3 regions of the Shewanella sp. SM87 genome follow, and region 1 is predicted to be linked to each of the others. Evidence: predicted binding sites of a transcription regulator. Region 1 holds the regulator's gene; each other region holds the start of a gene.
What was found. Region 1 encodes ArgR, which controls arginine synthesis, uptake and breakdown. Its sites were predicted from a motif close to ANTGAATANNTATTCANT; they were not measured.

Region 1 (4,527 bases):
AGCACAGGATCCGGCAGCCAGTCCGAGGCATTGTGAATAATGGCGCGAATTTGCGGCAGCTTAGCTAACTCATCAATCAAGGATCGCACTTGAGTATCGTCATAAAAATCACAGGGATACAGAGTCGCACCTAAGGCGTTCAGCTCATCTATGCTAGCGTAATGGCTGCGATAGGTACCAATCACCTGCTGACCTTGGGCGAGAAAATGTTTGGCTAAGGCGTAACCGATACGCTTACCCACGCCTGTGATTATGATGGGAGATGTCATACCTATCCTTTTGAGTCGTTATTGGTCAGGCTTTACCTTGTTCGCTTAAAAATCAGCAATCAAGTTAAACTGATGAATAACCAAGATGTTACTGCACTCATTTGAATTTAACCTAACAAAAAGCCCAATGAGATGCTGATCCGTTCTACAATCGCTTCGATCTAAAACCCTTTATTCTGCGTATAGGGTAGAAGAAAACCAAGCTTGAGTACTCACTTCAAGTATTGTGATCAAGTCATCAGAGGTAATACCGATGGAACTGCGGATTTTTTACGATGGAAATTGTCCATTATGTAGCGCCGAAATGCGTCAACTGAAAGCGCGCGATCCGAAGAACTTGATTGCGCTTGAGGATTTAAATGCGCCAGACTTTAGTAAGCGCTTCAGCCATATCGATAGAGACTACGCTAATACGATTCTCCATGGCGAAACCGCAACGGGCGAAGTGTTACTCGGGTTAGATGTCACTTGCAAAGCGTGGGCACTGACAGGAACACGCGCTTGGATCCAACTATTACGCCTGCCCGTGATTAAAACTGTGGCCGATTGGTGCTATCTCAGATTCGCAAAAAACAGATATCGCATCTCTTATTTACTGACGGGCAAAGCCCGCTGCGATGATAACTGCCAAATTCCCACTAAGCGCCGCTGATCGACTGAATTCGCCTGGTAAAATGTAAAACCCAGGCATAAAAAAACGGAGCTCAATGGCTCCGTTTTTAATTCGTCATAATCTAAAAAGATTATCCGAAAGATTATTTAACGAAATCAACGCCTAGTTTGATATCGCCTTTCAGCGTATCTAACATAGAATCACGAGCGTTAGCTTCGAATGCACTCACTTCACCGTAAGGCAGTACTTTTTCAATACCGTTTTTGCCTAACAGCACAGGTTGTGCGAAGAATTCAGCATGCTCGCTGCCGCCGTCAACATAGGCGCATTCAACGATGTTAGCTTCGCCTTGCAGACCACGAACCAGAGACAGACCGAAACGGCAAGCCGCTTGACCCATAGACAGAGTCGCGCTTCCGCCACCGGCTTTAGCTTCAACCACTTCTGTACCCGCGTTTTGGATGCGAGTCGTCAAACTTGCCACTTCTTCGTCAGTGAAAGTCGCGCCTTCAACTTGAGACAGTAATGGCAGAATAGTCACGCCGCTGTGGCCGCCGATCACATTCACTTTAACGTCAGCAACGTTCAGGCCTTTTAATTCGGCGATGAAAGTTTCAGAGCGGATCACGTCTAATGTCGTGATACCGAACAGACGGTTCTTATCGTAAACACCCGCTTTTTTCATCACTTCTGCAGCGATAGCTACGGTCGTGTTGACTGGGTTAGTGATAATGCCAACCAAAGCCGTAGGGCAAGTTGCCGCTACTTTTTCGATCAGGTTGCGAACGATACCCGCATTGATATTGAACAGATCAGAACGATCCATACCAGGCTTACGCGCAACACCAGCAGAAATTAGAACAACGTCAGCACCCACGAGGGCAGGCGTTGGATCTTCACCAGCAAAACCTTTGATTTCAACAGCAGTTGGAATGTGGCTCAAGTCAACCGCAACACCCGGAGTTACCGGTGCGATATCATATAGAGACAATTGTGAACCCGCAGGCAATTGAGTTTTTAACAGTAGGGCAAGAGCCTGGCCGATACCACCAGCAGCACCAAGTACAGCAACTTTCATAGTTATCTCCGTTATTTCTCGGATATGTGTGACATGGATCTAATTTGCGTTGGCGTCACATTACTGGAATGTCACAACAATTTCAATTATCCCTTAGTCGTGGGACAAAAGAATTCCGGAATAACGTAGAAGCAATGTAGAACAATTACTCAAATTGGGATTTTTACGCCCCCTACAAACGCTTAACCACTGGGGCTTAGTGAATTTTTATTCAACCAATCTGGTTATTTGTTGACAATTTTTCTAAAAATATTCAAAATGGGCCTGTTTTTTTGAATAACGAATAATAATATTATGCAAACGACCAAGAATCAGGATGACCTTGTTAGAATTTTTAAGTCGATTTTAAAAGAAGAGCGCTTTGGCTCTCAGAGTGAAATCGTCACCGCCTTGCAAGCTGAAGGCTTTGGTAATATTAACCAATCGAAAGTGTCACGCATGCTCAGCAAGTTCGGCGCAGTGCGGACTCGCAACGCTAAGCAAGAGATGGTGTATTGCTTACCAGCCGAATTAGGCGTACCCACCGCGGGTAGCCCACTGAAGAATTTGGTACTCGACGTCGATCACAATCAAGCTATGATCGTCGTGCGAACTAGCCCAGGTGCCGCGCAGCTGATTGCCCGTTTATTGGATTCTATCGGTAAACCAGAAGGCATTTTGGGTACGATTGCCGGTGATGACACTATCTTTATTTGCCCATCGAGCATCCAAGATATCGCCGATACCTTAGAAACCATCAAATCTTTATTCAATTACGCAGAATAAAAAAACAGGTCAGTGAGCTGACCTGTTCTATTTTATCTGTACATTTTGAAGTGCAATACCGCGCTGGTTATTTGGCCATTGTCCCGATTACGTTACACATTCCAGCACAATATCTAACTCACAATATCTAACTCAACTATAACGATATCAGTAAGCCACACTGATGCGCTGGTTTGGGTGAGTGCCCTTTTCGGCTTCATCTACCATGGCTTTTGCGTAATCGGTTACAGAGATACGGCTTTGACCATTAGCATCGGTAAAGAAGCTGTCGCCACCAAGACGGTACGGGCCTTCACTCTCACCGGGATAAATCTCAGCGGCTGGGCTCACAAAGGTCCAATTGATTGCCGTTTGCGCCGCACGGAATACCTGCAAAGCTTCACCCTGAGCTAACGCCTCATCTTTATATGCTGCTGGGAAATCTGGACTAGAGACCAGCGTCACACCCGGCGCCACTTCTAAACTCCCAGCACCACCGACCCACAATAAACGTGACACGTTAGCGTTAGGCAGCACATCCAGTAAATGCTGAACCGTACTCGCCACTAGACCATGATTTTGTTGGGCGCGGCCACCAACGGCGGCAATCACGACATCTACGCCAGCAAAGGTATCGGCGACCAATGGCTGCTCTAAATCCACGGCACGTACTGCCACGTCAGCCACGGATAACTTACTTGGATCACGCACTAACGCTGTCACTTGATGTCCACGACTCTGTGCTTCTTTTAAAATTGCACCACCGATCCAACCCGTTGCACCTAAAATTGCGATTTTCATTTCATTGTCTCACTCAGATGATTTACATTGGATCCAGTTTACTTGCAGTTTTTCACCTAATAAACATCAATAATTGAGCATGATTGTTTCAATATAGGATACTAATGTGGATAAAATTGCCGCTATACGCAGTTTCGTCGAAGTCGCAAACTGTGGCAGCTTTACCAAAGCTGCCGAACATTTAGACTTCAGCCGCCTGCAGGTTTCCCGTCATATTCAAGAAGTGGAGCAGTGGTTGAGTTTACGCTTATTACACCGCACCACGCGCAGCGCCAGCTTGACTTTGCAGGGTGAGGAAGCGCTACAATTTTGCCAGCGGATCTTAAGTGAAGTTGCTGCCATGGAGAGTCGTGCCCACAGCCATAACAGTGAACTGGTAGGCAGTATTCGTATCGCTACGCCTATTGGCCTTGGGCAGCACAGTCTGTTTTATGTCGTTGATCGCTTTATTAAAATTCATCCTAAGGTCAACATTCAACTGGTGATGTCGGACAGTTTTGCGCAATTGGTAGATGAGAGAGTCGACGTGGCGCTACGCTATACCGAGCAACCCGATGAGAATCTCATTGCTCGGCGTTTGATGACCATAGATGCGGTACTTTGCGCGGCGCCGAGCTATCTTGATAGCGCAACGCCACTCCTCGAACCCATTGATCTGCTAGCCCACAACTGCCTCATACACTCAGCGCAACAAAACTGGCCTTTTCTAAAAGAACTGCAAGCCGAGCACGTCAAAGTTACAGGGAATCTTAAGGCTAACGATATGGGAGTGTTGGTCAGTGCGGCGCTACGTGGACATGGCATAGTGCGGTTACCCTGTGACTTGGCTAACCAATACCTTGCCAGTGGTCAGCTCAAAGAAGTCTTACCCGAATTTACGACACCAGGCCAAACCCTGTGGGCGGTATATTTGTCCCGCAGTTATCAGCAAAATCTAGTGCGCGCCTTTATCGATTTCACCGCCCTGCAATGGCAGCTCGATATCAAAAAATGGGTTCCCGCGCATTAGCATAAAAAAACGC
Region 2 (4,527 bases), on a different contig from region 1:
AAACTATCCGATTTTGTCAGCTCAAGCACGACTTTAATGCCCAGATCTAAGCGTTGGCGCAAGGTTTCGCCTAAGTGATGCAATTCCTTAGGTACTAAACAGGTTTCGTAGTAGCGGGCCAAATTAGGTTCCGCCTTGGCGTAGACCATTTCCAGCATTGAAATGCGAGTGCTGAAGAAGGGCCATTCCCGCTCCATATCTTGCAGTAAGCCCATCTCACCGCGTTCACTGGCGGCTTGTAGTGCTTCACCTGCGCCGAGCCATGCAGGTAACATCAAGCGGTTTTGCGACCAAGCAAAAATCCACGGAATAGCTCGCAGACTTTCGATCCCACCATCGACACGACGTTTGGCTGGGCGGCTGCCGAGTGGCAGTTTTCCTAATTCCACTTCTGGCGTTGCCGCGCGGAAATAAGCCACAAAATCAGGTTCATCACGCACTATGCCACGGTAAGCACCCACTGATTCTTCTGCGATACGTTGCATGCAATTGCGCCATTCTTGCTTCGGCTCTGGCGGTGGTAACAGGGTTGCTTCCAATACGGCCGAGGTATACAGGGCCAAGCTTTGAACCGCGAGTTTTGGTAAGCCAAACTTGAAGCGGATCATCTCGCCCTGCTCAGTCACGCGAATGCGGCCATCTACCGAACCTGGTGGTTGCGATAGGATTGCTTTGTGTGCAGGACCACCCCCGCGACCAATGCTGCCACCACGGCCATGGAATAGTGTGAGCTTGACGCCCGCTTGCTTACAAACTGTAACTAACTGCTCTTGGGCGTGATACTGAGCCCAAGCCGCCGCCATAACACCGGCATCTTTAGCTGAGTCAGAGTAGCCAATCATGACCTCTTGCATGCCCTTGGTATAGCCACGATACCAGTCAATATCGAGCAAATCGGTAATACATGCAGCGGCGTTGTTTAAGTCGCTTAAGGTTTCAAACAGTGGCACCACGCGCATTGGATGCGAACAGCCTGTTTCTTTGAGTAACAGTAAAACCGTTAAGACATCCGATGGTTTACCCGCCATCGAAATCACATAGGATCCGAGTGCTTTTGCCGGATGTTTAGCAATCAAACGACAGGTATTAAGCACTTCGGCCACATCGGCCGAGGGTTGCCAGTTACTTGGGATCAGTGGACGACGGTTGCTGAGTTCACGTAATAAGAAGGCTTGCTTCTCAGTCTCGTCCCAATGGTTGAAATCACCCATGCCGAGATAGCGAGTTAACTCGGCGAGCACATCGCTGTGACGGCTGGCATCTTGGCGAATGTCGAGCCTGAGCATATGAATGCCAAAGCAGGCGAGACGGCGGAGAATGTCGAGCAATAAACCGTTGGCGATTAAGCGCATACCGCAGTCGGTTAAACTCTTATAGAGCATTTCTAGCGGCGCTTTGAGATCGCTTTCTTGCCAAATCAGGCTCGACTTATCGACTTCAGGATTGTGGCCTTCGATGCGCGCATTTAAATAATCTATGGTGTCACGCAGTCTTTGACGAATAGATCGCAGCACGTGGCGGTAAGGTTCGCAGCTGTTATTGGTATAAGCCTTTAACTCATCATTGGCTTCTTCCATCGACAGTTCACCGACCAGCAGTACTATATCCTTTAAAAACAATCTTGCCGCCGCATGGCGGTTGCGATCGAGCACTTCTTGGGTGACTTTAGCGGTCACAAAGGGGTTGCCGTCACGATCGCCGCCCATCCAGCTAGAAAAACGCACTGGCGCGATATCAATCGGCAATTGTTGGCCCGTGCGTTGCTGAACTTGGTCATTAAGCTGTCTTAGGAAGTCAGGCACCGCATGCCAGAGGGATTCTTCGATGGTGGATAATCCCCAGCGGGCTTCATCCACTGGGGTGGGGCGTTCGCGGCGGATCTCATTCGTGTGCCAAATCTGGGCGATTAATTGGCGTAGACGCAGATTGATCTGTTGACGTTCTCTATCCGATAGTTGGTCGTTTTCTTGCTCTGTTAAGCAGTCGACAATGGCGGCGTATTTTTGGATCAGGGTGCGACGGGAAATTTCAGTGGGGTGCGCTGTTAGCACCAGATCGATATCCAGTGTTTTTAGACAGTCGAGCATTTTAGCTTGGTCGACACGACCATTGAGCATGCGGCCTAGGAGTTGTTCCACTGGGTCTGGCACGCAGACAAGTTCGTCGCAATTACGACTGATAGTATGAAATTGCTCGGATAAGTTAGCTAAGTTAAGAAATTGGTTAAAAGCTTTTGCAAAAGGGACTAATTCTTCGTCTGGCAAAGCTGTCAGTAACTCGAGCATTTGCTCTCTGGCGGCTTGATCGCCTCGGCGTGAGTCTTTGGCAAGCTTACGGATCTGTTCAACCTTCTCAAGAAAAGAGTCCCCAAGATGGGTACGCATAGTATCGCCAAGGATTTGGCCTAACATACTCACGTTCGATCTTAATGACGCATACATATCTGTCATATTGTCTGCCATGGTTACTGACATAGTTACTCCGAATAGAAAAACATGAAAATTCCGCTGTGCATTTAGCCCGTTAGCACAATACCTATCACTTGGGGCTATGGTCAACAGCAGAACTTATAACTTATACGACTGGCTTATCCGATATGCAACCAATCACGGTATTTGATGAAGAATATTCAATAGAAATGCGAAGTCACGCAATATTTTTTGATGATTAGTGCAAGTGAATATGAAGTGCATTATTTTATGCTTTGCAGACATGTATCTTAGCTGTTAATGAAAAGGACTGATTTTGACTCATGTTGACCCTGGATAACTGTGTTATTAACGAGTTAGCTGAATGGGAGGCGTGTCTTCGATATCCCAGTTTGAGCTTAAAATATGAAAATAAATTAAAAATATATATTCACATATATTGCATAAGTAGATCTTTGTGGTAGTCTAGCCATCAGTTGAGATGAGTCACCCCCTGTGACCTGTAGAGTGAATATCATGATGTACAGTATTAGCCTGACAGTGAATAAAATAACAACCTATTACGATTTCCTGCGACGATAGTCTTGTCATCATAGATATACGCGGTTGCGTGTAAGCTATTCATCTACTCTTTAAGTTTCTTTGATTCGGTTAATAAGACAAAACACATGAAAAATATCGCCATTATTGGTGCCAGTGGTTACACAGGCGCGCAACTGACCGCTTTAATCCATGCAGAAGCAGAGCTGACGATTCAGGGGTTGTATGTTTCTGAAAACAGTTTAGATAAAGGTAAACCTTTAGCGGATTTGTATCCTATTTATAGCCATATCGCATTAACGCTGTCGCCATTGTCCGATGAAGCTAAGGCAAAAATCGTTGCTGAAGCAGATGCCGTGGTCTTAGCGACTGAGCATTCAGTAAGCTTGCATTTAGCGGCTTGGTTTTATGCACAAGGTTTGGCGGTATTCGATTTAAGCGGTGCTTATCGTTTCAGCGATGTGGCGCAATACCCTAAGTGGTATGGCTTTGAGCATGAATATCCTGAAGTTTTAGCCAAAGCCGTATACGGCCTTGCCGAATGGAATGCCAAAGAAATCGCTGCGACTAAGATGATTGCCGTACCAGGTTGTTACCCGACTGCATCGTTGACAGCGTTAAAACCATTGGCGAGTTTACTGACATCGGCTTATCCGGTGATCAATGCGGTGAGTGGCGTAACAGGTGCGGGCCGTAAAGCGCAGTTACACACCAGTTTTTGTGAAGTGAGCCTGACACCTTACGGCGTATTAGGCCACAGACATCAACCCGAGATCGCCACTCAGCTTGGCCAAGAAGTGATATTTACACCGCACCTTGGTAACTTTAAGCGTGGCATTTTAGCGACCATTACCGTACAGCTAAAACCGGGCACAACGACTGCCGATGTGGCCGCGGCCTATAGCGTGTATGACAAGGCGCCATTGGTCACCGTGAAGCACAATCAGTTCCCGAAAGTGGACGATGTGGTGCTGACACCTAACTGCCACTTAGGTTGGAAGTTTGATGAGAATAGCGGTTACTTAGTGGTAGCCAGTGCCATCGATAATTTGATGAAAGGTGCTGCCAGCCAAGCGCTGCAATGCATAAAGATTCATTTTAACCTTTAATTGTTCATCCTTATTTAAGAGAGTCGTCAAGATGTCTACAAACAACTCAGTATTAGTGCTTAAAGTGGGCGGCGCGCTGCTGCAATGTGAAATGGGGATGGCGCGATTGATGGATACGGCTGCGGCTATGTTAGCTAATGGTCAGCAAGTGTTGATGGTGCATGGCGGTGGTTGTTTGGTGGATGAACAGTTAGCGGCCAACGGCATGGAAACCGTCAAATTAGAAGGTTTACGTGTGACTCCGCCCGAGCAAATGCCGATTATTGCCGGCGCACTTGCGGGCACTTCGAACAAAATCCTTCAAGGCGCAGCGACTAAGGCTGGCATTGTGAGTGTGGGCATGAGCCTTGCCGATGGCAATACTGTCTCGGCTAAGATTAAAGATGAGCGTTTAGGCCTTGTTGGCGAAGTCACGCCAAAGGATGGCACTTATCTTAAGTTTATCCTTG
Region 3 (4,527 bases), on a different contig from region 1:
CAACAATATGCCTAGACTCGCCGATTTCGCTATCTTAGGCATATTTTTTAGCCATAACATCAGCAAGATACCCGCTAAACCGAGCAATAAGACGATAAAGCTGAAGATAGAGGTTTGGGTTAAAGGGGCGAGTTCAAAAAATTGAGGACTCATTGGCAGTATCTCCCGTGCAGTGAAGCCTTAATCTGCCAATAAAGACATATTATGTCAATAAAAATGCCAGCGCTAATATGAGTACTAGGCTGGCATTGATTAGATTGAGTTAGAACGGCTTAGAGATCGAGCGCGAGAATTTTTGAGCGGCGTTGATAGTTATACAACTGCTTCTTCTTCTGTGGCAGTGCTTCAACATCTTCAATCACAAAACCATGCTCTAAGAACCAATGAATGCTCCGAGTTGTCAATGCAAACAAGCGTGAATAACCACGGTTTCTGGCCTGATTGATAATGTTCTTCAGCAGTAAGCTCCCTCTGTCGGCATCGCGATAATCGGGATGCACCACTAAACAAGCAAACTCACCCGCATTGTCCTCTTCAAAAGGATAGAGCGCAGCGCAACCAATCACTAAACCGTCGCGCTCAATCAACATGAACTGTTCGATTTCAATCTCAAGCTGCTCACGACTACGACGCACCAGAATGCCTTGCTCCTCCAATGGACGGATAAGGTTCAACACACCGCCAATATCAGCGATCGACGCACAGCGTAAACGCTCAGCACTCTCAGTGACGATTTGTGTGCCTATCCCTTCGCGAGAAAACAGTTCCTGCAACAAGGCGCCATCTTCGAGGTAGCTAACTAAATGACAACGCGGTACGCCATTGCGGCAAGCATCGATACTGGCTTTGAGAAACGCCATAGTACCAACACAAGCTGACCCTTGCTCGGCCAGCTTGTTCATGATGTTTTGCGCATCATTTGGCATCAACTCGGCAATCACATCGCCATTACGATCGAGAATACCGTTCTGTGAGCTAAAGCCGATCATCTTGTCTGCTTTAAGCTTAATTGCCACTTGAGTCGCGATTTCCTCGGCGGTGAGATTAAAGCTTTCACCAGTAACCGAAGCCGCAATCGGCCCCATCAATACGATGCAGTGATTATCTAGCTGACGTTTTAAGCCTTGCACATCAATACGACGCACTTTGCCACTCAGACAAAAATCCACACCATTATCCACACCCAGTGGTTGAGCAATAACAAAGTTGCCGCTCACTAAGTTAATTTGCGCCCCTTGCATCGGCGTATTACTTAAACTCATGGATAAACGCGCTGTGATATCAAATTGCAGTGCACCCGCAACTTGCTTAATCACTTTGAGCGAATCTTCATCCGTGATACGCACACCGTCGTGGTAGGCAGGTGCAATACCGTTGGCGGCTAATGCAGCATCAATCTGCGGCCTAGCGCCATATACCAACACCACTTTGATCCCTAAACTGTGCAGCAGGGCGACATCATTTAAGATGGCGCGGAATTGATTTTGAGCCAAAGCTTCACCGCCAAGCATGACCACAAAAGTTTTACCTCTGTGAGCATTAACATAGGGGGCAGAATGACGAAATCCATCAACCAGTTCAGTGGTACGCACGCGTTATTTACACCTCATTTTTGAGCTGGCAGCGTCACTATGACACACCAGGAATGAATCGCTAACTTTCGCGTATGGTATTGCATTTTAATTCACATATAAAGAATTTATTCTCACTAAAGTGCAGATTTGATGATTTAAAGTGCTTAGAACCGCACTATTTTATATTTTCAGCAAGTGTTCACACTTTTTTAACTTCACAGGGGATGATTCAGCGGCTTAAGTTTGCGAGGCAATTATCTCAACTTGATGACTAGCCACTAAAAAAATGCAAAAAAAAGCCCCTTAAATAAGGGGCTTTTCTCGAAACACTAACCAAGGATTACTTGATTTTGGCTTCTTTGTAGATAACGTGCTGACGAATAACTGGATCAAATTTTTTGATTTCCATTTTTTCAGGCATGTTACGCTTGTTTTTTTCAGTTGTGTAGAAGTGACCAGTCTTAGCTGTAGAAACTAATTTGATCTTCTCACGATTACCTTTAGCTTTAGCCATGATCTATTATACCTTCTCGCCACGGGCACGAAGTTCAGCAACAACAACTTCGATACCTTTTTTGTCGATCAGACGGATACCTTTAGTAGATACACGTAACTGTACGAAACGCTTTTCTTCTTCTAACCAAAAACGGTGGTTTTGTAGGTTAGGTAAAAAACGACGACGGGTCGCGTTTTTTGCATGCGAACGGTTGTTACCAACCATCGGCTTCTTGCCAGTAACTTGGCATACTCTTGACATGTCAATCTTCTCCAAAAACAATTTTAACGCTCGAGCATTAATGTGCCTCGTATGGCCGTCGCCCGAGGCACAAAGAGGGCGCATTTTATACACGATCACAGAGTGAAGATCAAGTGTTAGATTAATTAATCCAGCCTCGTTCTGCAAAAGAAACTATCTCTCGATCACCTACAACCATATGGTCCAACAAGGATACGTCTATGGTTGCTAACGCATTTTTTAATCGCTCAGTTATTCGTCGGTCAGCCTGACTGGGCTCGGCAATACCAGACGGATGATTATGACAAACTATAACTGCTGCGGCCTTTTTCTCCAGCACTAAGCTCACCACTTCACGTGGATACACTGAGGCTGAGTCTATTGTGCCGCGGAATAATTCGACAAATTGAATCACTCTATGCTGGCTATCCAGCAGTAAAACTGCGAACACTTCATAGGAGCGATCGGCCAATTGTCGCATTAAATAGTCCCGAGTTAAATCGGGATTTGTCAAAACCTGACCTCTTTGCAGATTTTCCTGCGCTACACGCCGCGCTAATTCGGCCGCAGCTTGAAGCTGGGCGTATTTTACAGGTCCTACGCCCGGAAGTCGACACACCTGATTTCTTGGGGCACAGAGCAGGTTTCTGAGGCCGCCAAACTCGCTAATAAGCGACCTAGCAAGGTCAACCGCGTTTAATCCGGCTAAACCGTTACGCAGTAATACTGCCAGTAATTCAGCGTCCGACAACTGCGCAGCTCCTTTTTGTAACAGTTTATCTCTGGGACCTTCCCCCTCAGGCCAATCTTTAATGCCCATGCGACCTCCCTGTCATCTCACATATTTTCACTTTACTGAGTATGGACGAGATTTTTTGAACTGGGAGAGTCACTAAAATTCACCGCTTTGTGATATTGTTGCCGGCATTATTTCTATCTCGGATGATGTCTGTGAGTCTGACAAATAAAAACGTCCTGCTGGGCATTGGCGGCGGTATTGCGGCCTATAAAAGTGCTGATTTAGTCCGTCGCTTAAAAGAGCGTGGCTTTGATGTGCGTGTGGTGATGAGCCAAAGTGCGATGGAATTTATCACGCCTCTGACGCTGCAAGCCTTATCTGGACATCCAGTGGCATCTAGCCTGCTCGATCCTGCAGCAGAAGCAGCCATGGGCCACATAGAACTTGCTCGTTGGGCAGATCTCGTCATCATAGCCCCTGCAACCGCAAACCTATTGGCGCGGATTAATGCAGGCATGGCCGATGAGCTAATCACCACCACATGTCTTGCCACTGAGGCGCCAATTGCCCTGTGTCCAGCAATGAATCAGCAGATGTACCGCAATCTGGCTACGCAGGCGAATTTAACTAGCCTAGCATCACGTGGTTTGACACTTTGGGGACCCGCCAGTGGCAGTCAGGCCTGTGGTGAAGTGGGTCCTGGACGCATGCTCGAACCGCTAGAAATTGCCGAGCTAGCCAGTGATTTTTTTGCAACAAAAGAAGTCTCTGCGCAGCCTCTTGCAGGCCAGTCGGTGCTGATTACCGCCGGACCAACCCGTGAAGCAATTGATCCCGTCAGATACATTTCAAATCACAGTTCTGGAAAAATGGGCTTTGCACTCGCCAAAGCCGCGGCAGATATGGGTGCAGCAGTCACCTTAGTCTCAGGCCCAGTAAATCTCAGCACCCCAGAAGGCGTGACACGGATTGATGTTGAATCGGCGCAAAATATGCTCGATGCTGTTATGGATAACGTTGATAAAAAAGATATTTTTATTGGCTGCGCCGCCGTTGCAGACTACCGCACTAGTGATATTGCTACCTGTAAGATCAAAAAATCGACCGAAGAAATGCAACTTGCGCTGGTGAGGAATCCTGATATCTTAGCCACGGTTGCGAGCTTACCTAACCGTCCTTTTGTGGTGGGATTTGCCGCCGAAACCCATGATGTAGAAGCCTATGCGCGCGATAAGCTCAAACGTAAAAACTTGAACATGATCGCCGCAAACGACGTTTCCATTGCTGGCCTAGGCTTTAATGCCGATGCTAATGCCCTGCGTGTTTTCTGGCCGCACGGCAGTCAAGATTTGCCTGCTACTGACAAACTCACGTTGGCACGGCAATTACTTTCGTTGATAGTGAAAGAAAAAACAAATACATGAAAACACCGATTGAATTAAAAATTCTCGACTCCCGTATCGGCTCAGAATTTCCCT

Region 2: the regulator ArgR is predicted to act here: its motif matches at 2,847-2,864, upstream of argC (N-acetyl-gamma-glutamyl-phosphate reductase).
Region 3: the regulator ArgR is predicted to act here: its motif matches at 1,672-1,689, upstream of argA (amino-acid N-acetyltransferase).

The regions. Positions count from the first base shown of each region.
Region 1 covers NZ_JAKKSC010000019.1:38,652-43,178, reverse strand. Annotated here, with positions in the region: gene folM (dihydromonapterin reductase) at 1-269, opposite strand, end outside; gene L5M11_RS15410 (thiol-disulfide oxidoreductase DCC family protein) at 523-921, shown strand; gene mdh (malate dehydrogenase) at 1,025-1,960, opposite strand; gene argR (transcriptional regulator ArgR) at 2,255-2,725, shown strand; gene L5M11_RS15395 (NAD(P)-dependent oxidoreductase) at 2,873-3,505, opposite strand; gene L5M11_RS15390 (LysR family transcriptional regulator) at 3,612-4,514, shown strand.
Region 2 covers NZ_JAKKSC010000023.1:2,661-7,187, forward strand. Annotated here, with positions in the region: gene ppc (phosphoenolpyruvate carboxylase) at 1-2,474, opposite strand, end outside; gene argC (N-acetyl-gamma-glutamyl-phosphate reductase) at 3,098-4,078, shown strand; gene argB (acetylglutamate kinase) at 4,110-4,527, shown strand, end outside.
Region 3 covers NZ_JAKKSC010000017.1:74,124-78,650, reverse strand. Annotated here, with positions in the region: gene L5M11_RS14575 (PH domain-containing protein) at 1-153, opposite strand, end outside; gene argA (amino-acid N-acetyltransferase) at 273-1,592, opposite strand; gene rpmG (50S ribosomal protein L33) at 1,915-2,088, opposite strand; gene rpmB (50S ribosomal protein L28) at 2,095-2,331, opposite strand; gene radC (RadC family protein) at 2,453-3,130, opposite strand; gene coaBC (bifunctional phosphopantothenoylcysteine decarboxylase/phosphopantothenate--cysteine ligase CoaBC) at 3,253-4,473, shown strand; gene dut (dUTP diphosphatase) at 4,470-4,527, shown strand, end outside.